Catenuloplanes niger: one gene and its partner. The protein of the gene in region 1 interacts with the protein of each later gene in a pairwise test. Links are inferred from orthologs where the notes say so. Each region holds a gene or a part of one and is shown in the gene's direction. Other genes may lie near its edges.

The links.
Region 2: the proteins of J2S44_RS21775 (region 1) and J2S44_RS03100 interact in binary tests that used the Escherichia coli proteins (3 or more experiments, as listed by UniProt). The link is inferred for Catenuloplanes niger from one-to-one orthologs.

The regions. Positions count from the first base shown.
Region 1 is NZ_JAVDYC010000001.1:4,899,247-4,910,604, reverse strand. Bases 1-2,817 are described here. They hold J2S44_RS21775 (PaaX family transcriptional regulator), read left to right. Parts: upstream 1-914; coding sequence 915-1,721; downstream 1,722-2,817. Other genes in these bases: J2S44_RS21770 (enoyl-CoA hydratase-related protein), read left to right, coding at 1,769-2,560; J2S44_RS21780 (DUF3117 domain-containing protein), read right to left, coding at 454-621; J2S44_RS21785 (leucyl aminopeptidase family protein), read right to left, coding at 1-368. Outside these bases: J2S44_RS21765 (hypothetical protein), read right to left, coding at 3,151-3,711; J2S44_RS21760 (DNA-3-methyladenine glycosylase I), read right to left, coding at 3,774-4,343; J2S44_RS21755 (SRPBCC family protein), read right to left, coding at 4,380-4,877; J2S44_RS21750 (DivIVA domain-containing protein), read right to left, coding at 4,874-5,359; ndhC (NADH-quinone oxidoreductase subunit A), read right to left, coding at 5,413-5,790; J2S44_RS21740 (2-oxoacid:acceptor oxidoreductase subunit alpha), read left to right, coding at 6,025-7,869; J2S44_RS21735 (2-oxoacid:ferredoxin oxidoreductase subunit beta), read left to right, coding at 7,862-8,878; J2S44_RS21730 (ATP-binding protein), read right to left, coding at 9,435-11,358. UniProt on the Escherichia coli protein: Negative regulator of the paaZ and paaABCDEFGHIJK catabolic operons. Binds the consensus sequence 5'-WWTRTGATTCGYGWT-3'. Binding of PaaX is specifically inhibited by phenylacetyl-coenzyme A (PA-CoA).
Region 2 is NZ_JAVDYC010000001.1:699,151-710,592, forward strand. Bases 3,296-6,196 are described here. They hold J2S44_RS03100 (sensor histidine kinase), read left to right. Parts: upstream 3,296-4,030; coding sequence 4,031-5,362; downstream 5,363-6,196. Other genes in these bases: J2S44_RS03095 (response regulator transcription factor), read left to right, coding at 3,296-3,891; J2S44_RS03105 (PepSY domain-containing protein), read left to right, coding at 5,418-5,993; J2S44_RS03110 (hypothetical protein), read left to right, coding at 6,094-6,196. Outside these bases: J2S44_RS03085 (LamG-like jellyroll fold domain-containing protein), read left to right, coding at 1-2,206; J2S44_RS03090 (undecaprenyl-diphosphate phosphatase), read left to right, coding at 2,333-3,166; more of J2S44_RS03095, read left to right, coding at 3,214-3,295; more of J2S44_RS03110, read left to right, coding at 6,197-6,252; J2S44_RS03115 (CARDB domain-containing protein), read right to left, coding at 6,337-8,895; J2S44_RS03120 (helix-turn-helix domain-containing protein), read left to right, coding at 9,054-9,905; J2S44_RS03125 (short-chain fatty acyl-CoA regulator family protein), read right to left, coding at 9,883-11,265; aceA (isocitrate lyase), read left to right, coding at 11,419-11,442. UniProt on the Escherichia coli protein: Histidine kinase member of the two-component regulatory system CpxA/CpxR which responds to envelope stress response by activating expression of downstream genes including cpxP, degP, dsbA and ppiA.

The DNA.
Region 1 (11,358 bases):
AGGCCACGCACCGCGGCACCGGACACGCCGGACGGCAGCAGCACGGTCGCCGCCGCGTCCACCGCGCGGGACACGGCCGCACCCGCCGCACGCCAGCCCGCCTCGTCCGCGTCGCCGACCCCCACGAAGATCAGTTTCCCGGGGGTACGGGTGGGGCGCGGCAACGTGGCCGTGCCACCCGCCCGGCCGGCCCCCTTCGACTCGGCCAGGAACGCGGTCGCCTCCGCGAGCACGTCGGCCGGGAGCGCGCCGCCGGCCTCGACCAGCTCGGCCTCCGGACCGTCCTCGGCCGGTTCGGCCACCGGCCGCACCGGCAGGACCACCACTGACGTCAGATCCGGCTCGGCGACCAGGCGGACGTTCGGCATGCTCTTCTCACCCTCTTGGCGGTTCGTCGATGGCACAAAGGCCCGCCGGTACGGGACGTCCCGTACCGGCGGGCCTCGAAAACAATCAGCCGGCGGCGGCCTTCAGCGCGTCGCCGAGCGCATTCGCCTCGTCAGGAGTCATCTCGACGACGAGCCGCCCACCACCCTCCAGTGGAACCCGCATGACGATCCCCCGGCCTTCCTTGGTGACCTCCAGCGGACCGTCGCCCGTCCGCGGCTTCATCGCCGCCATGTTGTCTCCCCTCAGACCTACACCAGGGTCAATGGGTTGCCCCACAGCCACTTCCCATCACCGCCGGCACGCACAGCCCGCGCCGGCGACGGCCCGGGGTGTCGAACGAAGCGCTGCCCGCCCCGCGCGACCCCGGCTGCGGGCCGAAACAAGCCTGGTTACCCATATGACCGGCTCAGCCCGCGCTGCCGACCAACGATTTTCCCTGATGAACGCCTCAAGACCCAAACCGAGGCTGCAGAGTTATGACAGTCTCTAGCTTATACGTTTTTCGGCTGTCACAATGTGCGGTCATGCAGGCACGGTCTGCCCTCTTTGACCTCTATGGGGATCACCTTCGCGCCCGGGGCGGACGCGCACCCATCGCCGCCCTGGTCAGACTGCTCGCCCCCCTCGAGATCGCGGCACCCGCCGTGCGGACCGCGGTGTCCCGCATGGTCCGTCAGGGCTGGCTGCACCCGCTCCGGCTCGCGTCCGGCCCCGGATATCTGCTGACCCCGAAGGCCGTGCGCCGCCTGGACGACGCGGCCGCCCGGATCTACCGCATCGGCCGTCCCGCCTGGAACGGGCAGTTCGACTTGATCATCTTACGGCTTCCGCCGCACCGCCGGGACCGGCAACGACTCGCCGGCACCCTCTCCTACCTGGGGTACGGCGCGCTCGACGAGCAGACCTGGGTGGCGCCCCGGCCCGGCGAGGACGTGGACCGGCTGATCACCGAGGCCGGCGTCAGCTACGAGCGGTTCAGCTCCGCGCACACCGGCGGGCCGGCCGGCGCGACCTCGCTGGTCCGGCGGGCCTGGGACCTGGGCGAGATCGGCCGGGCGTACGAGCGGTTCGTCGCCGACCTGACCCCGGTGGTGTCCGGCGTGACCACCCGCAGCGAGGACCTGGAGGCGTACGCGGCCCGGTTCCGGCTGGTCCACGCGTGGCGTCAATTCCTGTTCCGCGACCCGCAACTGCCGCCCGCGCTGCTCCCGGACGGGTGGCCGGGAGCCGCCGCGGCCGCGTTCTTCGACCGACACGCGTCCCGGCTGCGCCCCGCCGCGGACCGGTACGTCGAGCATTGTCTTGCGCAGTCCGGACGCGGCCCGGCTTGACGCCGGCCCGCACGCTTGCTTCATCCCGACAGAAAGGCCCCGGCATCGTGACCGAACCGTTGCTGATCGAACGCTCCGAGGGCGTCCTGACGCTCGTGCTCAACCGTCCCGAGTCGATGAACTCACTGGACGTGGCGTTGAAGGAGGCGCTGCGGGACACGCTCACCGAGATCGAGGCGGACCGGTCCGTCCGCGCCGTCGTGCTCACCGGCGCCGGCCGCGCGTTCTGCGTCGGCCAGGACCTGCGCGAGCACGTAGCGATCCTGGAGGCCGGCTCCGTCGACCCGCTGTCCACGGTGCTCGCCCACTACAACCCGATCGCGCAGCGCCTGGCGAACCTGCCGAAGCCGGTCGTCGCCGCCGTCCGCGGCACGGCCGCCGGTGCCGGCGCGTCCCTGGCGATGCTGGCCGACTTCCGGATCGGCGGCCCCGGCACGTCGTTCCTGATGGCGTTCGCGAACGTCGGCCTGGCCGGCGACACCGGCATCTCCTGGTCGCTGCCCCGGATCGTCGGCCACGCCAAGGCCGTGGAGCTGCTCATGCTGGCCGAACCGGTCCCCGCCCCGGCCGCGCTGGACCTCGGCCTGCTCACCCGGCTCACCGGCTCCGACGACGAGGTGCTGCCCACCGCCCAGGAGCTCGCCGCCCGGCTCGCCGCCGGCCCCACCGTCGCCTACGGCGCGATCAAGCGCGAGCTCTCCGTCGGCACCGCCGGCACGCTCTCCGACGCGCTGGCCGCGGAGGCCCAGGCCCAGGCGATCACCGGTGCCACCACCGACCACCGCAACGCCACCACGTCGTTCGTCAACAAGGAGAAGCCCACCTTCCAGGGCCGCTGACCTCCACCCACCACCGGCACCGCCGCCGCCCGGCCCACCCGCCCGTCGGCGGCGCCTCGCCGCCCCCATCACCCTCACCGCCCCACCGATCGCCACCCGGCCCCCGGCTCGCTCCCTCCGACCGCCGATCCCCCGCTCACCCGCACACTTTGCTCTGCTTACCTAGCTCAACGTTGCTCAGCGCGGTCGCGTATGCCCAGCTGACGCCCTTCTCAGGCCGTCGCTGCCATCTCGGCGCCCATCGCGGGCTGATCAGCGGAGCTCCGACGCACGCCTATCGCCGCAGCGGCACGAACCACCACGAATCCACCGCCCGGGATCCGGTTCTCTCGCGAGGGCCCACCGCACGCGTGCCGTTCGGCCGGCGCTCATACCGGCCTGACGCCGCAACAGACCCGCCGACCCGGCTGTGCCTGCTCAGCAGGCATTAGCGCACGTCACGTGCCGCAATTTTGAGCTAGGTAAGCAGAGCAAAGACCCGCGGAGAGCCGACCCTGCCGGGTGGGTTTGAATCATGCGCGAATCGCGACCGCCCACGTGAGGGCGCCCGAGAGCGCCCGAGCCGGAGGAGCGGAGCGACGACCAAAAACTCAGTCCTCGTCTTCTTCCTCGGGGTCGAGGTTGGTCTCCTCGCCTAGGACGAAGGCCTGCATGGCGAGTTCGTCGCCGGACGGGGAGACGAAGGCGGGGAGTTCGGCGGGGCCGAGTTCGCGGACGTACGACCAGAAGAGGCGGACGGCCTCGGCGCGCGTGGTGGCCTCGATCGGCAGGTCGAGGCTGACCAGCCAGGTGCTGCGCTCGAGCGGGGGGCCGAAGCGCTCGAGCACGGCGGCGAACTCGGCCGGCGTGACGCGGGTGACGGGGCCGTCGAGGTGGAGCGAACCGGCGGGCTGGGGCTGGTCGAAGGCACGGCGGGAGTAGACGACCTGGCGGCGGTCCTCGTCGTTGGTGCGCAGGCCGCCGATGTGGCCGGTCGCGACCGCGCGCGGCGTCGGCTCGTCCGTGACCAGCACGACCTCGTCACCGAGCTCCGGGTGCGCGGACGCCGGGATCTCGGCGAGCACGTCGGCGAGTTCCACGAAGTCGTGGTGGTAGAGCCGCTCCTGCTTCAGCCGCTCGTCCGGAAGCACAATCGCCCACTGCTGCACCATGTGCCCATCTCACCACGGACGCGCGGGGCCGGAGCCAAGACCCCGGACACGCCGGGCGCGCGTCACACGATCCGGACGTGACAGTCTTGGAGGTGATCGTCGACCATGCCGGTGGCCTGCATCAACGCGTACGCCGTGGTGGGGCCGACGAAGCGGAAGCCGCGCTTCTTCAGTGCCTTGGCCATGGCGGTGGACTCGGGGGTGAGCGCGGGAACGGAGGCGTTCGTCGCCGGGCGCGGGCGGGGCGGCGGGGCGAACGACCAGAGCAGCGCGGCCAGGCCTTCCGGCAGGTCCAGCGCGGCCCGCGCGTTCGCCAGTGCGGCTTCGATCTTGAGTCGGTTGCGGACGATGCCGGCGTCGGCCATCAGGCGGGCCTCGTCGTCCGGGCCGAACTCGGCGACGGCCGCGATCGAGAAGCCGGCGAACGCGGCCCGGAACGCCGGACGTTTGCGCAGGATGGTCAGCCAGGACAGGCCGGACTGGAACGCCTCCAGCGTGAGCCGCTCGTAGAGCCCGTCGTCGTCGCGCACCGGACGGCCCCACTCGCGGTCGTGGTAGAGCGCGTAATCGGGCGTGCTGGCGCCCCACGTGCAGCGGGCGAGACCGTCCTCGCCCACGACCAGGTCAGACATGCGGCCCACGATAGGCGCGGGGTACGACAGGCTCCGCTACGGGAGGCGCCCGTTCTCGACCATGGTGGCGAACCTCTTCAGCGCCTGCTTGAGGCTGACCTTGGAGCCGGGCCAGAGGAACGGCCAGGTGACCTTGCCGAGGGCACCGGCGGGGAGGTGGAACCACTCGTGCCAGACGACCTGGGTCCGGTCGTTCTCCATCGGGGTGCAGCGGAGCACGCCGGGGCCGCGCAGGAACTTCCCGCAGTGCACGACGCGCACCTCGTAGGGGGCGTCGACGCGGACCACGCGCATCTCGTCGCGGAGCACGGCCGGGCCGATCGCGGTGACGGCCTCGACCAGGCTGCCCTCGCCGCCGTCGCCCTCGACCACGCGGACCTTGGTGAACGGAATCCATTCGGACTGCTTGGTCCACGCGGTGAACGCGGCGAAGACGGTGGCGGCGGGCGCGTTGACGATCACGGTCGCGGTCACCTCGCCGGCGCCGGGGGTGGCGGCCTCCCGGAGGTTCTCGGCCGGGTCGGGCTGGGTCATGCCTTCACCGTAGAGTCGGTCGCGGCCGGCTCGTCGGTCTTTACGGCAACCGTGGCGCTCTCCGACGTACCGCCGGAATTGTCGTTGTTTTCGGCAACTGGCTCGGTGGTGGCCGGTGCGGCCGGCGCGAGCGCCTCCTCCCGGGCCTTGCGCAGCGCGTCCGCGTCGTCGAGACGGCCGTCCCGGAGCGCGGCGACCTCGGCCTCGAGCACGCCGATCAGCTCCTCCTTGTACCCGATGTCGTAGGCGGCGCGGCGCAGTGCCTGGTCCACCTGGGCCATCCGGTAACCCCGCAGCGCGGTGTCGAAGCGGACGTCGGCGATGTCGGCCTCCAGCAGCGGGCGGCTGCCCGGCAGCGGCACGGCCCGGCCGTCCGGCTCCGCCGGGACCAGTGCGGGGTCGCTGCCGCTGACCAGGACCGTGACGCCGAAGATGATCGCCGCGACGACGAGCGCCGTGACGAGAGTGATGAACAGACCCATAGCGGGGATCGTGACATGGCGGACCGATCATGGCGAGACCGCCACCCCGTGGGTCAGCTCCAGCGGAGGACGTTCTTGCGCCAGGCGTAGAGGATCCCGAGCGCCAGAACGGCCACGAATACTGCCATTTCCACCACAGTGGTGACCCCGAAGCCGGGCCGGTCGAAGACCACCGCCCAGGGAAACAGGAAGACGCTCTCCACGGCGAAGAGCACGTAGAGGTACGCGTAGACGTAGTACCTGATCTGCGCCTGCGCCCAGTCGCCGCCGACCGGGTCGAGCCCGCACTCGTACGGCTCGCGCTTGCCGAACGGGTCGGCCGGCGCGGCCGGGCGGAGCAGCCGGTTCGCCCCGAACGCGGCCACGAAGATCAGCACGCTGGCCAGCAGCAACAGGCCGAGCGTGGCGTACGACCCGAGGTATCCCTCCACGCTCGACGAGCCTAGTCGCCGGCCGGCCGCGGCACACGCCCGTCGGCCGGCTCCGCCACGCTGGGTCGATCTCGCGACAGCCGTAAGTCGCGGAATCGACGTAGGCTCTGGAATGGTGTGTTCTGGCACACAACCCCTGAGGCGATCGAAGGGTGCAGGCATGAGCGAGCTCGGGAGCGAACCATCGGCTCGGCGCCGACCGCGCTGGGGCCGCGGCTCGGATGGGAGTCCGGCATGAGCAAGCAGGTGCGCCGGCTGGATCGGGTGGTCATCCGCTTCGCGGGCGACTCCGGTGACGGCATGCAGCTCACCGGTGACCGGTTCACGTCGGAGACGGCGCAGCTCGGCAACGACATCTCCACGCTCCCCAACTTCCCCGCCGAGATCCGTGCGCCGGCCGGCACGCTGCCCGGCGTCTCCAGCTTCCAGGTGCACTTCGCCGACTACGACATCCTGACGCCGGGCGACGCGCCGGACGTGCTGGTCGCGATGAACCCGGCCGCGCTCAAGGCGAACCTGCCGGAGCTGCCCGCGGGCGCCGTGATCATCGTCAACACGGACGAGTTCAGCAAGCGCAGCCTCGTCAAGGTGGGGTACGCGGCGAATCCGCTGGAGGACGGCTCGCTGTCCCGGTTCGCGGTGCACCCGGTCGCGCTGACCTCGATGACCGTGGCCGCGCTGGCGGACGCCGGAGTGTCGAAGAAGGACGCCGAGCGGGCCAAGAACATGTTCGCGCTCGGGCTGCTGAGCTGGCTGTACTCGCGCCCGTTCGAGTCCACACTGCGGTTCCTGGAACGGAAGTTCGCGGCCCGGCCGGAGCTGGTCGCGGCGAACCAGGCCGCGTTCCGCGCCGGGTGGAACTTCGGCGAGACGACCGAGGCGTTCGCGGTGCGGTACGAGATCGCGCCCGCGCCGATGGCCGCCGGGACGTACCGCAACATCACCGGGAACACCGCGCTCGCGCTCGGCCTGGTGGCCGCCGGGGTGCGCGCGAGGCTGCCGCTCTTCCTCGGCGCCTACCCGATCACGCCGGCGTCGGACATCCTGCACGAGCTGTCCAAGCACAAGCGGCTCGGCGTCACCACCATGCAGGCGGAGGACGAGATCGCGGCGATCGGTGCCGCGCTCGGCGCGTCCTACGGCGGCGCGCTCGGCGTCACCACCACCAGCGGGCCCGGTGTCGCGCTGAAGGGCGAGACGATCTCGCTGGCCGTGGCGCTGGAGCTGCCACTGGTGATCGTGGACGTGCAGCGGGCCGGCCCGTCGACCGGCATGCCGACCAAGACCGAGCAGGCCGACCTGAACATGGCGCTGTTCGGCCGGCACGGCGAGGCACCGGTCGCGGTGATCGCGCCGCAGTCGCCGTCGGACTGCTTCCACGCCGCGATCGAGGCGGCCCGGATCGCGCTCACCTACCGCACGCCGGTGATCCTGCTGTCCGACAACTACGTGGCGAACGGGTCGGAGCCGTGGCTGCTGCCGGACGTGGCGTCGCTGCCGGACCTGACCGTCGAGTTCGCGTCCGCGGCCAACTCACCGGACGGGCGGTTCCTGCCGTACCTGCGGGACCCGGCGACGATGGCGCGGCCGTGGGCGATCCCGGGCACCCCCGGGCTGGAGCACCGGATCGGCGGCTTGGAGAAGGCGGACAAGACCGGCGACATCTCGTACGACCCGGCGAACCACGACCTGATGGTGCGCACCCGGGCGCAGCGCATCGAGACGATCCCGGTGCCGGACGTGACCGTGGACGACCCGGACGGTTCGGCGAGCGTGCTGGTGCTCGGCTGGGGCTCGACGTACGGGCCGATCGGGGCGGCGTGCCGGGCGCTGCGGCAGCGCGGGCTGACCATCGCCCAGGCGCACCTGCGTCACCTGCACCCGATGCCGGCCAACCTGGAACAGATCCTGAAACGGTACGACCGGGTGGTCGTCCCGGAGATGAACCTGGGGCAGCTCGCGCACGTGATCCGGGGCCGGTTCCTGGTGGACGCGCTGCCGTTCAACAAGGTCAGCGGTCTGCCGTTCACGGCGGGCGAGCTGGAGTCCGCGTTGGAGGACGTGGTGAAGAATGGCTGAGCTGCTGAAACTCACCGCGAAGGACTTCAAGTCCGACCAGGAGGTGCGCTGGTGTCCCGGCTGCGGGGACTACGCGATCCTGGCCGCGGTGCAGGGCTTCATGCCGGAGCTGAACATCCCGCGTGAACGGATCGTCTTCATCTCCGGCATCGGGTGCTCGTCGCGTTTCCCGTACTACATGAACACGTACGGCATGCACTCGATCCACGGCCGCGCGCCGGCGATCGCGACCGGGCTGGCCGCCACCCGGCCCGACCTGTCCATCTGGGTGGTCACCGGGGACGGCGACGCGCTGTCGATCGGCGGCAACCACCTGATCCACGCGCTGCGCCGGAACGTCAACCTGAAGATCCTGCTGTTCAACAACCGGATCTACGGGCTGACCAAGGGGCAGTACTCGCCGACCTCCGAGCTCGGCAAGGTCACCAAGTCGACGCCGGTCGGGTCCGCGGACGCGCCGTTCAACCCGCTGTCGCTGGCGCTCGGCGCGGAGGCCGGGTTCGTCGCCCGCACCATCGACTCGGACCGCAAGCACCTGCAGTCGGTGTTGCGCGCCGCGGCCGCGCACCGCGGTTCGGCGTTCGTGGAGATCTACCAGAACTGCAACATCTTCAACGACGGCGCGTTCGAGACCCTCAAGGACGTGGGTACGCGGGACGAGTACCTGATCCGGCTGGAGCACGGGCAGCCGATCACGTTCGGCGACTCGTGCGTGGTGCACCCGCCCGGCGGCTTCGGCCTGTCGGTCCGGCCCACCGCGTCCGTCGACCCGGCAGAAATCGTGGTGCACGACGAGACGGTGACGGATCCGGCGTACGCGTTCGCGCTGTCCCGCCTGCCCGCCCTCGACCTGCGCAACACCCCGATCGGCGTGCTGCGCGCGGTGTCCCGGCCCACCTACGACGAGGTGCTGCAGCAGCAGGTCGCGGACGCCCGCGAGGCCGCGACCGGCACGCCCGAGGAGCAGCTGACCGGCCTGCTGCACGCGGGCGACACCTGGACGATCTGAGGACGGGGCCGCCACGCGCGGCCCCGCCCACCAGGCCACGCCGGCCTCACCCTTGATCCACCGCGCCTTCGGCAGCCACGTGCATCCGCTCCGGCCCGCCGCTGCCGCCCCGGCGCCGCTGCCGGTTGTCGCTGCTGCCGGTTGTCGCTGCCGGACCGGCGCCCCCTAACGGACCGGCGCCGCTGCCGGAACCGGCCACCGTTCCGCGCTCTCGTCAGGCCGGTTCCACTCCTCGTCAGGCCGGACCGCCCCACCGCAGCGGCCGAGCCGAAGATCGACACAGCCTCGTAGTGACCCCCGCACCCGGGTTCCGCCGCGCCACGCTCCACCCGTCGCGAACAACCATCGATCCCGCTTTCCCGCTGCTTTTGCTCTGCTTACCTGTCGGCGACCGACACATCGACGGCGCCGATCCGCCCGGTTTGTGCCAGGTAAGCAGAGCAAAGCCTGCCGGAGTACGGGGTGGAAGCCGGACGAAGCGGCGTGAATGGCGTGATAGGTGCAGATGCCGGACATGGTGCGCCGGGGCACGGTCACGGCGCCCGAGCGCGGTGGGTCAGGGGCGGCGGCCCGGGGGCAGCTCGATCGTCCGGGTGTCGAGGTCGAGCAGGCGGCCGGTGTCGAGGAAACGGCCGCTGTCGGAGCTGAGGTCGGGGTGCTCGACGGCAAGCGCGGCCGCGGCCGCCTCCGGCAGGGAGAGGTCGTTGCCCTCGGCGTAGGCGCGGTCGAACGCGTCGTCGCCGATGACCGCGCGGACGAACTGCTGGTGCTCGGTCCAGTAGTTGGCGAAGATGCCGGGCGTGCTGCGCAGCGACGAGCGCATCGCGGCGGTGGCGCCGAACAGGCGGGCGGCGGTGACCGGGTCGCCGCCCATGGCGCAGCGGACAGCCATCGCGTTGATCGTGTCGCAGGCGCGGCGGTGGAAGCCGTGGCCCATCCGGGAGCGCAGCGCGACGACCAGGTGCTCGTGCGCGGCGACCAGGTCGTTGCGGCCGAGCGCGATCATGCCGAGCAGCATGTCGACGCCGCGCCGGCCGCGCTCGAGCGGACGGCCGGCCTCGACGTTGCGGGCCGCGCCGAGCAGCTCGGCGGCCTCGTCCAGCGCGCCGCGGCGCCAGAGCAGCTCGGCGAGGCTGTAGATGGCGTAGAGCGCGTCGCCGGGCACGCCGTTCGCGGTGGCCCACTCGATGATCTCGCAGACCTGGCGCTCGGCCTCCGCGTACTGTCCCTGGAAGATCAGCGGGCCGCCGCGGGTGGAGAGCACCCGGACGAGCAGGCCGGGGTCGCCGGAGCGGCGGGCGTGCAGCTCGGCGCGCTGGGCGAAGCGCTGCTCCTCGGCGGACTCACCGTCGGCGCCGGCGTGCAGCGAGTGCATGTGGTACGCCAGGGCCAGCTCGGCGTCCGGGATGTGCTCGCCGGTCTCGGCCATCCGCCCGTACATCCGGAACAGCCACAGCCGCCCCTCCCGGGCCAGGCCGCGTTCCCGCCACCACTGGTCCAGGCCCTGCGCGAGGTGCAGGCCGGAGCGGGCGCTGCCGCCGGTGGAGGTCCACCGCAGCGCGGCGCGGACCTCGTCGGCGAGCGGGTCGAGCGCGTACAGCGACAGCGTGATCGGCTGCCCGCCCTGGTCCAGGTGGGCGCGCTGAAGGGCCTGCATGGACCAGTCGACGTGCTGGTCGCGGGCGAAGTGCTCCTCGCCCGCGTCGGCGAGCCGGCGGGCACCGTACGCCTTGATCGGGTCGAGGATCCGGTAGAGCGTGCCGGACGCGTGCGGCTCGACCTGCACCATCGACTTGTCGACCAGCACGGCGAGCGGGTCCAGCGGGTCGTCCTTGAGCACCCACTCGACGGTGGGCAGGTCGACCGGCCCGGCGAAGACGGACAGCCAGCGCAGCAGCCGGGCGGCGCGCGGTCCGAGCGTCCGGTACGACCAGGTGACCGTGGCCTGCATGGTCTGGTTGCGGGAGGCGGCGGACGCGGCGCGGGCGGCCGGGCCGATCGCGACCGTGGCGTCGGTGTCCCCGGAGCCGGCGTCGAGCGCGCCGAGCAGGTCGTCGAGGCGTTCGGCGAGCTGGCTGGCGGAGAGCAGGCGCAGGCGGGCCGCGGCCAGCTCGATCGCGAGCGGCAGCCCGTTGAGCCGGCCGGCGACCCGGGCCAGGTGGGTGACCTCGGCCGGGCTGGGGGCGCGCCCGCCCCGGGCGAGCGAGGTGCGGTCCATCAGCAGCGCGACCGCGTCGGACGGCGCGCCACCGGGGCCGGGCGCGACGGAGAGCGGCGGTATGCGCCAGACGACCTCGCCGGCCACCCGGAACGGCTCGCGGCTGGTGGCCAGGACCTTCGCCCCGGTCCCGCCGGTCAGCAGCGAGGAGATGACCTCGGCGGCCGCGGCGAGTTGCGCGTCGCCGGTGTCGAGTACGAGCAGCATGCGCCGGTTCGCGGCGGATTCGACCAGCGTGTCGAGGATCGGGCGGCCGGGTTCG
Region 2 (11,442 bases), 4.2 Mb from region 1 along the record:
CGCGGCCGGGTCGCTGCCGCTGTTACCGGGCACCGCCGTCGCGGCCCCGGGAACGCCGGCGGGCATCGCCGGACGCAACACCCCACCCACCGCGCCGACCGGTCTGCAGCCCGCCGGGAACGGCTCCACGTGCGGCGCCGTCGGCACGCTGACCGCCACCTTCCAGGCGGTCCCGCACGACCCCGACGGCGGCAGCCAGTCGGTGGAGTGGCAGTGGGCCGAGGTGGACGCCACCGGCACCTACCGGCCGCTGCCCGCACCGGCCGCGACGACCGCGTCCAGCGGCGGCGTCGCGCGTGCCGAGCCCGTCCCGCTGACCGAGGGGACGGCGTACGCGTTCCGGGCCCGCTCCACCGACGCGGCCCCGCGTCCGGCCACCGGACCGTGGTCGGCGTGGTGCGAGTTCCACCCGGACGTGACCCGGCCGGCGCAGCCCACGATCACCATGGTGACCGCGCCGACCGGTCCGGGCACCCCGGTGGAGTACCGGATCACCAGCCCGGACGCGGACGTCACGACGTTCCGGTACGGCTGGTCGCAGACACCGCTGAGCGAGGTCGCCGCGACCACGTCCGGTGCGCTGCGGACCGCCACGGTCCGGCTCAGCGCGCCGACGTACGGCCTGATCAACCTGTACGCCTACGGCGTCGACGCCGCGCGCAACGACGGCGTGCTCGGCAGGAGCGCGGACTTCATCGTCCCCGCACCGCGTGCGGCGATCGCGCACTTCGGCCTGGAGACCTACCCGGGCACGAACGAGAGCGCCGCACTCGCCGACCAGCAGCCGGCGTGGGGCGGTGATACGCCGCTGACCACGACGGGCACGGTCTGGACCGAGCACGCCCGGCTGCGCAACGTACGCACGCTGACGTTCGGCGATCCCACGGCACGGGCCGAGGCGCCCGGCCTGACGCCGGACACCACCGCGTCGTTCTCGGTCGCGGCCTGGGTCCGGCTCGACGACCTCGACGGCACCCAGACGATCGCGGCCACCGACGGCGGCCCCGGCGGGTGGAGCCCGTTCCGGCTCCAGTTCCGCGGCGACGACGACCGCTGGTGCATGACGCTCAACGCCCGCCTCGACGACGGCACCGCGGTCAGCGCCTGCTCCCCCACCGCGCCGGTCGCGGGCCGGTGGACGCACGTGGCGGGGTCGTGGGACGCCACCGAGGGCACCATCCGGATCTGGGTGGACGGCGTGCCGACGGCCGTGCCGTTCACGACCCCGCTGACCACCGGCGCGCCGTTCCTGCTGGGCCGGGCCACGAACGCCGGTGGCGCCGCGGAGCAGCTGCGCGGCGGTCTCGCCGACGCCCGGTTCTTCGACCGGGTGCTCACCGCCGCCGACCTCACCGGCACGGTCGCCTCGGATCCCGGCTCGGGTGGCCTCACCCGGATCGGCCTGCTGCACCCGGTGCAGGTCGCCGACTGGAGCTTCGGACTCGCGGGATGGTGCTACGAGGAGGGCAACTACCAGTCGTGGGACTGGGTCTGCCAGGCGCCGGACTCGTCCCCGTTCAACCGGCGGCTCTCCACGACCACCGGCGCGTCCGTCGCCACCGACCGCGACGGCGGCAACGCGCTCGAACTGAACGGCACCCACTTCACCGACGACCCGTCGGACCCGCACCACGGCGAGTCCACCGTCGAGCGCGCGTACGCCCAGTGGAACACCGCACCGGCGGGGCAGGAGGAGACCTGGGTCCACAGTCCGATCGTCCGCACCGACCAGTCCTTCACCGTCTCCGCGTGGCTGCGACCGGACGCGCTGCCGGCCGGCACGCACCCGGCCGTCTCGATCGCCGGCGACGTCCGCTCCGCCGTGGAGATCGGCATCCGCACGTACACCGTCGACGGTGTCGCCCAGCGCCGGTGGGCGATCGTCTCCGCCGGCTCCGACTCGGCCGCCGCACCGGTCAGTGAGGTCTCCGGCGGCGTCGTCGACGAGGCCGGCCTGGGCTCGACCTGGACGCACGTCACGGCCGCGTTCGACGCTTCGACCGGGACGGCACGCCTGTACGTGAACGGCGACCTGGTCGCCGACGGCCCGTGGCAGGGCCGGTGGCCGGCCAACGGACCGCTGACGCTCGGTGCCGGCCGGGACGGCGGCGCCTGGACCGGGCAGTGGTACGGCGCGCTCGACGACGTCCGCGTCTTCCACGGTGTGGGCACCGACGGCTGGGTGCGCACCCTCGCCACCGGCTGACGCGGTGGCCCGGTCCTCCGGCGGCGCCGTGCGGCGCGCCGGAGGACCGGGTCTGCCGATCGGCGGGACGATCCCTTACCAAAGTCGCATCCGGGCGGGCCGGTGCGGCTCGTACCGTCAACGCCCGTGAACATCCTCGAAGCGATCCTGCTCGGTGCCGTCGAAGGCTTCACCGAGTTCCTGCCCGTGTCGAGTACCGGGCATCTGACGATCCTGGAGAAGCTGCTCGGCTACCGGATCGACGCGCCGGACGTGACCGCGTTCACCGCGATCATCCAGCTCGGCGCGGTGCTGGCCACGGTGATCTATCTGCGGGCGGACATCGCGCGGATCGTACCGGCCTGGTGCCGCGGGCTGTTCGACGCCGCGCACCGAGGTGCCGACTACCGGTTCGGGTGGGCGGTGATCCTCGGGTCGGTGCCGATCGCGATCGTCGGGCCGCTGTTCAAGGACCGGATCGAGACGACGCTGCGCAGCCTGTGGTTCGTCGGCGGTGCGCTGATCGTGTGGAGCGGCGTGCTGTGGTTCGCCGACCGGGCCGCCACCCAGCGCCGGCACGAGACGGACGTGACCTGGAAGGACACCCTGATCATCGGTGCCGCGCAGTGCCTCGCGCTGATCCCGGGCGTGTCCCGGTCCGGCGCCACCATGTCCGCCGGGCTGCTGCGTGACCTGGACCGGGTGACCGTGACCCGGCTGTCGTTCTTCCTGTCGGTCCCGGCGCTGACCGCGGCCGGCATCCTCCAGGGCGTCACCCGGTACGACACGATCGCGGCCGGGATCGGCTGGGTGCCGACGCTGGTCGCCACCGTGGTCAGCTTCGCCGTGGCGTACGCGTCGGTGACCTGGTTGCTGAGGTTCGTCGCCCGGCACACGTACACGGTGTTCATCGTCTACCGGGTCGTGCTCGGCGTGGTCGTCCTCGCGCTGGTCGCGACGAACACGATCCCGGCCGTGTAGCGGGCCGTTCAGCGCCGTTTCAGCATCCGCGCGGGACAATGGCGGACGTGCGTGTGCTGGTCGTCGACGATGAGGTGCGGTTCACCCGGACGCTGCGGGCCGGGCTGGAGGCCGCGGGCTTCGCGGTCGACGTGGCCCACGACGGCGTGGACGGGCTGTGGCTGGCGCGGGAGAACACGTACGACGCGATCGTGCTCGACCTGATGCTGCCGAAACTGAACGGCTACCGGGTGTGCGCCACGCTGCGGGCGGAGCGGAACTGGACGCCGATCCTGATGCTGACCGCGAAGGACGGCGAGTGGGATCAGGTCGAGGGTCTGGACACCGGCGCGGACGACTACCTGACCAAGCCGTTCTCGTTCCCGGTGCTGGTCGCGCGGCTGCGCGCGGTGACCCGGCGCGGGCCCCGGGAACGACCGGTGCTGATCGAGGCCGGTGACGTGCGGCTCGACCCGGCGGCGCGGCGGGTGTGGCGCGGCGACGCGGAGGTGGAGCTGACCGCGCGGGAGTTCGCGCTGCTCAGTCACTTGGCCCGGCACAAGGGGGACGTGGTGTCCAAGCGGGACATCCTGGACACGGTGTGGGGTTTCGACTTCGACGGCGACCCGAACATCGTCGAGGTCTACGTCCGCCACCTCAGGAACAAGATCGACCGGCCCTTCGGCCGGGAGACGATCCAGACGGTACGTGGTGCGGGCTATCGCCTCGGGACCGACGGTGCCTGACGACCGGCCGGACCGGGCTTCGGCGTCGGAGCGGGCTTCGGCGTCGGCGTCGGAGCGGGTTTCGGCGTCGGCATCAGGGCCGTCGGCATCAGGGCAGGCCTCGGCGGCCGGGCGGGCGTCGGGGCGGGCCTCGGCGTCCGTGAAGGTGCGGGCGACCGCCGGTGCGGTGCTGGTGGTGGCGATCGCGCTGATCGCCGGCGCGGTCGCGCTGGTCGTGATGGTCCGGGAATCGCTGCGCGACGGCCTGGAGGCCCAGGCGGAACAGCAGATCGCCACGCTGGCCACGCAGCTCGGCGCGGCGCGACCCGGGACGCCGGGCCCGGATCCGGCACCGGCACCCGACGGGACCGCGCCGCGGACGGCGGATGAGGACGACGACGAGGAGCCCGAGGACCTCGTATGGCAGGTGATCGACGCGAGCGGCGCCGTGGCCGGCGCGTCCCGGTCGCTGCCCCGGGCGCTGCCGGCCGAGGACACCGCCCGGTTCACGCTGCCCGGCGCCGACCATCCGTACCTGGTGCGCACCGATCGGGCCGGCGGGTGGACGATCGCGGTCGGCGTCTCGCTGGAGGACGTCGACAACGGCACCGAAGCGCTGGTCACGCCGCTGCTGACCGGTATTCCACTGCTCCTGCTGGTCTGCGCGGCCGTCACCTGGATCGTGGTCGCGCGGGCGCTCGCGCCGATCGAACGGATCCGCCGCGAGGCCGAGGAGATCACCGGCGACCGCTTGGACCGCCGCGTGCCCGAGCCCGCGTCCCGCGACGAGGTGCATCGGATGGCCCGCACGATGAACCGCATGCTGGCCCGTCTGCAGGCCTCGCGCGAGCGGCAGCAGCGGTTCGTCGCGGACGCCTCGCACGAGCTGCGGTCGCCGCTGACCAGCATCCGGCAGGCCGCGGAGGTGGCGGACGCGCTGCCGGCCGGCTACCTGGCGGAGACCGTGCTGGAGGAGTCGGCCCGGATGTCCCGGCTGGTCGACCAGCTGCTGGTGCTGACCCGGGCCGGGGAGGGGGCGGTCACCCGTACCCACGCGGATGTCGATCTTGATGATCTGCTCCTGGCCGAGGCCGCGCGCGTGCGCCGGGCCGGGCTCACCGTCGACACCACCGGGGTGGCCGCGGGGCGGGTGCGCGCGGACCGGGTCGCGATGGGCCAGGTGGTCCGGAACCTGGCCGACAACGCGGCCCGGCACGCCACCGCGCGCGTCGCGGTCGCGCTGCGCCGGACCGCGGACGGCGTCGAGCTGACGGTCGACGACGACGGCCACGGCATCGCCGCCGACCAGCGCGAACGCGTCTTCGACCGGTTCGTCCGCCTGGACGAGGCGCGGGCCCGCGACGACGGCGGCAGCGGTCTCGGCCTGGCGATCGTCAAAGAGATCATCAACGGGTACGGCGGGAGCGTCACCGCCGCGGAGTCACCGCTGGGCGGCGCCCGGTTCACGGTCCGGCTCCCGTCTTCAGGCTGATTTCAGGAAGGCCGGCGCAGGCTGTGCCCGTAACCTCACCGGAAGGGCACATCACATGAACATCGCCAGGCTCCGCAGCAAGCGCGTGATCGTCTCCACCGTCGCGGTGGTCGCGGCCCTCGGCATCGGTGGCGGCGTGTGGGCCACCGCGGCCGGCGCCGACGTCGGCAGCGGCGAGCGCGACCGGGCCGGCACCGCCGCGGTGCAGGCGGTCGGCGGCGGCACAGTCGTCGACGTCGAGGCCGGCGACGACGACGGCGAGGCCTACGAGGTCGAGATCCGCAAGGACGACGGCACCGAGGTGGACGTCACGCTGGACGAGAACTTCGCGGTCGTCACCCAGGAGCCCGAAGCGGCCGAGACCGAGGACGGCGAGACCGAGGACGGCGAGACCGGCGGCACCGAGGCCGGCGACCGCGCCCTGACCGACGCGGAGCGCACCTCGGCCGAGCAGGCCGCGATCGCCGCGGTCGGCGCCGGCAGCACGATCCTCTCGCTCGAGGCGAGCGACGGCACCGGCGACGACGCCGGCGTCGCCTACGAGGCCGACGTGCGCGACAGCGCCGGCGCCGAGTGGGACGTGGACCTGGACGCGGCCTTCAAGGTCCTCACCAAGACCGAGGACCGGTAGCCGGGCCGGCCGGTGCGGGAGGGTGACCCCCGCACCGGCCGCCGGGCCGGCGAGCGCGCAGTGACCCGCGGACGCGGCCGGACTCTGCGAGAATGCGGGCATGGGCGACTCTGAGGAGAAGATCGGCCGGCGCGCGCTCTTCGGCCGGACCACGCTGCTGGCCGCGGGCGCCGCGGTCACGCTGCTGGGGCTGACCGGCTGCCCCGGCGGCGAGCAGGACGACAGCGACGATGACGACGGCGGCGATGACGACGACTGACGCGACGGTGCGGCCCCCGGCTCCGGCCGGGGGCCGCACCGCGTTCAGCGCGTGACGGTGCCGTTCAGCGCGTGACGGTGCCGTTCAGCGGGTGATGGTGAACTGTGAGCCGGGCTGGATGACGATGTCGCCGTCCGCCGAGTTCGTGATGGTCACGTTCGTCAGCACCGCGTTGCCGCGCGCGCCGCTCATCGCGAGGATGCCCGCGCCGTTGTTCGACCGGTCGATGCGCACGTTCGTGATCGCCACGTTCGGCATGTTCCCGCCGCCGGTCTTGAACTGGATGCCGTCGTAGGTGGAGTCGACGATCTCGGTGTCCCGGATGACCACGCCGGTGATGTCGCGCCCCTGCGGGAAGAGCGTGATCGCGCCGAACTCCTGGTCCTCGTTCCAGAACGCGCCGCCGGTACGGTACAGGCCGTTGTTCGCGATCAGCGTGGTCCCGCCGAACGGCAGCGGGCTGTGGTCGGTGGCCAGCATGATCCCGGGGTAGTTGGCCGTGTCGGACACCAGGTTGCCCTCGATCGAGTTGTTCGCGCCGCCGTAGATCGCGATCCCGTTCGCCCGCCACGGCAACTGCACCGTGTTGTTCAGGAACCGGTTACCGGACGCGATGTCCACGGACTGGTCGCGCACGTACGGGTTGGCCCACACCGCGAGCGAGTCGTCGCCCGTGGTCCGGAACGACGAGTTGACCACGCGCGAGTTCTTCGTACCGTTGCTGAAGTTGATGCCGTCCGCGAACGTGTTCCGGATGCGCATGCCGGAGAACTCGAGGTTGTTGCCCGGGTTCCAGTACGCGGGCGTGTCCGAGTAGTCGCGGCCGACCCAGGCGCCCACGTTGACGTGCTCGATCCACACGTTGCTGATCCGCGTGTCCCGGCCGAACCGTCCGTTGAGGCCGTGCCCGCGGTTGGCCCGGTTCTGCGTGTTGCCGAAGATCGCCAGGTCGGAGATCTGCGTGTTGTCGTCGATGTCGAACCCGACGTTGCCCTCGTGCGGGTGGTTGATGCCGCCGACCGCCTGGTGCGGCTGGGTGTCGGAGTAGAGCACGGTGTGCCACATGCCGGCGCCGCGGATCACCACGTTGCGCAGGCCGCGCTGGTTGTACTGGCCGCGGTTCGGGTCCGGGGAGAGGATCTTGGCTTCCTGACGCCAGCGGCCGGCCGGGATCCAGACGCAGGGGATCACGCCGTTCTCGTCGTCGGTGACCGCGCGCTGGATCGCCGCGGTGTCGTCCAGCCCGTCGTTCGGCACCGCGCCGTAGGTGGTGACCGACGTGCACCCGGCCGGCGCGGACGCGGGCGGCGCGACCTGCTCCAGGTCGATGAGGTCGATGACGTGGAACGCCGCGGTGTCACCGGCGTCGCGCTGCAGCCGGAACCGGGTGCCGGCCGGGTAGGACGTGCCGAGCAGCGCGCTGGTCTCGTCGAAGAGCCGGCGGGCGTCCGCGGACGGCGTGTTCGACAAACTCTCGGTGTCGTCCGTGGTGCCGTAGAGCCAGCTGTTCCGCGACGACAGCGTCAGCTTGCGGTGGAACTGGTCGTTGACGTACAGGCTGATGGTGTGGTCCTGGCCGCCGCCGTTCGGCGCGTCCGGCACGGAGTTGCGGACCACGATCGAGTTCGCCGGGACGGTGGACGTGAACTCGACGAACTGGCCGGTGCCGGTCAGCCGCACCGACTTCCGGCCGGACGACTCGGAACCGAAGTTGGTGTGCCCGAACGTGCGCAGCGGGTCCGCCTCCAGCAGCGTGCCGTTGTGCCGCGCGGCCTCGGCCTCGTACTCCGTGTAGGGCAGCGCGGCGCCGCGGCCGACCGCGATCGGCCGGGACAGCGCGTTGTTCGTCTCGTTCGTCTCCGGGACCGCGCCGGTCGCGTCCGCGGTGGCGGTCACGGTCGCGCCGCCGTTCACCGCGGTCCAGGTGCCGGCGATCGCGACGGTGGCGGTCGCACCGGCCGCGACGGACGGTGTCGCACCGGTCAGCGTGGTGCCGCCGACGGTGACCCGCGTGGTGGACGCGGCCGCCGTGGCGTTGCCGCGGTTCTGCACGGTGACCGAGAACGACACCGCGGCGCCGGCGGCCGGGTTCGCCGGCGTCGTGGTGACGCCGGTGACCTGCAGGTCCGGGCCGACCGGCGCCGGCGTCCAGTCGCCGATCACCTGCAGCTCGCCGATCTGGGCGCCGGGCGCGCCGGTGTTCGCGAAGAACTGCAGCTGGACGTCCGCGGCGCGGCCGGTGACCGGGATGGTGACGGTGTTGCGGTTCGCGGCCGGGTCGAACCGGTGGTCGGTGCGGGCCCGCAGCGGGGTGAACCCGGTGGCGGCCGCGGCCCGGCCGTTGACCTGCAGCTGCTGCGTACGGGCGGCCCAGATCGGGTCCGGGTTCAGCTTGATCACGAGGGCGGTGACGTCGGCGTCCGCGCCGAGCTTGACGGTCAGCGTGGCCGGGAAGCCGTTCGACTCCCAGTAGCTGCCGACGTTGCCGTCGGTGGCGTTCGGCGCGACGAACGAGAAGACCGTCGAGGACGCCTCGACCGGCTTGCCGGGCGCGAGGTCGGCGGCGGCCGCCCGGGCGGGCGTGGGGACGAGGGTGGCTGCGGCGACCGTGACCGCCGCCAGGAGAAGGTGCGTCAGCTTCATGAGCGTCCTGCTTTTCCGGGCGACGCAGCAGAAATTCCGGCCTTTTGCCGACTTCTTGCGGCGCGGGACATTCAATGTTTCAGATATGTCACTACTTCGTCAACGGTGGGTGCGCTGCACCCAGGCTCGCCCGCATGATCCGGCCTACAGTGGGCCGCATGGCTTCCTCACCGCTCGGCGACTTCCTGCGGCGCAGCCGGGACAAGGTCTCCCCCGCCGACGTCGGCATCTCCAGCACCGGCACGCGCCGGGTCGCCGGGCTGCGCCGCGAGGAGGTCGCGATGCTGGCCGGCGTCAGCGTCGACTACTACGTACGCCTGGAGCAGGGCCGCGAGCGCACGCCGTCCGCCCAGATGCTCGACGCGCTCAGCGGCGCGCTGCTGCTCGACGAGGACGCCCGCATGCACCTGTTCCGGCTGGCCGGCCTGGCCCCGCGCGGCGGCGTCGACACCGGCCCGGAGCGCGCCGACCCGGCGCTGCTCGCGCTGATGGACGCCTGGCCGGACAACCCGGCGCTGCTCTACGGCCGCGCCTACGACGTGCTCGCCGCGAACCCGCTGGCCGAGGCGCTGTTCAACGGCTTCCCGTTCTCCCGCAACCTGATGCTGACCGTCTTCCTCGACCCGGCCGCCCGCGCGCTCTACCGCGACTGGCCGACCGTCGCCGCCAACTCCGTCGCCGGCTTCCGGCTCGCCTTCGGGGCCGCCCCGCACCACCCGCGCATCCGCGCCGTGCTGACCACGCTGACCGAGCACAGCCCGGAGTTCCGCACGCTCTGGGCCGACCACCGCGCCCGCGGCAAGTCCCTCGAGGTCAAGTCGTTCCACCACCCCGAGGTCGGCGACGCCACGCTCCGCATGCACACGTTCGACGTCCGCGCCGCCCCCGGCCAGGAACTGGTCGTCTACCACGCCGACCCGGGCACCCCGTCCGCGGACACGCTGCGCCTCCTCGCCTCCGTCGCCGCGACCGCGCCGGCCACCGGCCTCAGCGCAGCGGGTACGGAATGAACGTGCTGCGGTTCTCGTCGAGGTCGAGCAGGCCGTTGATCGGGGCCGCCGCGCGCTGCGGGCAGTTCGACCGCTCGCACGTCTTGCAGCCGGGCCCGATCGGCGTCGCCGCGGCCACGTCGTGCAGGTCCGTCCCGGCCGAGTAGACCAGCCGGCCCGCGTGCCGGATCTCGCAGCCCAGTCCGATCGCGTAGACCTTGCCGGGCTGGCCGTACCCGCCGTGGTGCCGGGTGATCGTCCGGGCGATCCACAGGTAACGCTGCCCGTCCGGCATCGCGGCCACCTGGGTGACCACCCGGCCGGGCGCGCCGAACGCCTCGTAGACGTTCCACAGTGGGCACGTGCCGCCGGTACGGGAGAACGGGAAGCCGGTCGCGGACTGCCGTTTGGACAGGTTGCCGGCCCGGTCGACGCGCACGAACGAGAACGGCACGCCCCGGGCCCGCGGCCGCTGCAGCGTGCTGAGCCGGTGGCAGATGCTCTCCCAGCCCATCCCGAAGTGCTCGGTGAGCAGCTCGATGTCGTACCGGCGCTGCTCGGCCGCCTCCAGGAACCGCCCGTACGGCAGGATCAGCGCGGCCGCGAAGTAGTTGGCCAGCCCGACCCGGGTGAGGATCTGCGTCTGCACGTCGTCGAAGCGTTCCTCCTCGACGATCTCGTCGATCACGTCGGCGTACTCCAGCAGCGCCAGCTGCGCCGCCATCCGCATCGCCTCCTGCCCGGCCCGCAGCGACGTGGAGAGGTGCAGCGTGCGCGTCTGCGGCCGGTAGCGGTGCAGGTCACCGCCGAGCGCGGCGGCGTCGTCGTGCGCGATGCCGATGCCGTGCCGCTCCGCCAGGTGCGTGCGCAGCCGGGCCCGGACCTCGCCGCGGCGCAGCCCCATCGCGCCGGCCAGCCGCTCGGCCGCCTCGTCCAGGTCCGGCACGTAGTTCTGCCGCCGGTAGAAGAACTCGGTCACCTGGTCGTGCGGGGTACGGCCGAGCTGCTCCCGGTCGCCGACCAGTTCGGTGAGCTGGTCGGCGACCTGCCGGTACCGCCGGTGCAGGTCGATGACGGCCTCGGCGACGTCCGGCAGCCGGCCGGCGAACTCGGTCAGCGCCGCGACGCCACCGGCGCCGTCCAGTGCCTCGCGCAGCGCGGCGGCCAGCTGCGGCGTGGCGTGCGGGGAGAACACGCCGGGGTCGACGCCGAACAGCTCCGTCGCGCGGATCAGCACCGGCGCGGTCAGCGGCCGCACGTCGTGCTCGATCTGGTTGAGGTAGCTGGGCGAGATGCCGAGGTGCCGGGCCAGCTCGGTCTGGTTCAGCCCACGGTCCTCGCGCAGCCGGCGCAGCCGCGCCCCGGCGAAGATCTTCGTCATCGACCACCTCCGTTGGCAGTACTGCAAATATGCCGGTTAACAGGTTGGCAAGCCACCGCCGAAACTTCGCAGTAATTGGCTTCTTGCGTGCCTCGACGCCCTTTCCGCCCCCGTGTGACCGTGGGTTTCCAGCCACGGACGAAGGAGTGGGCGATGACGGCGGACGAACTGCGGCGC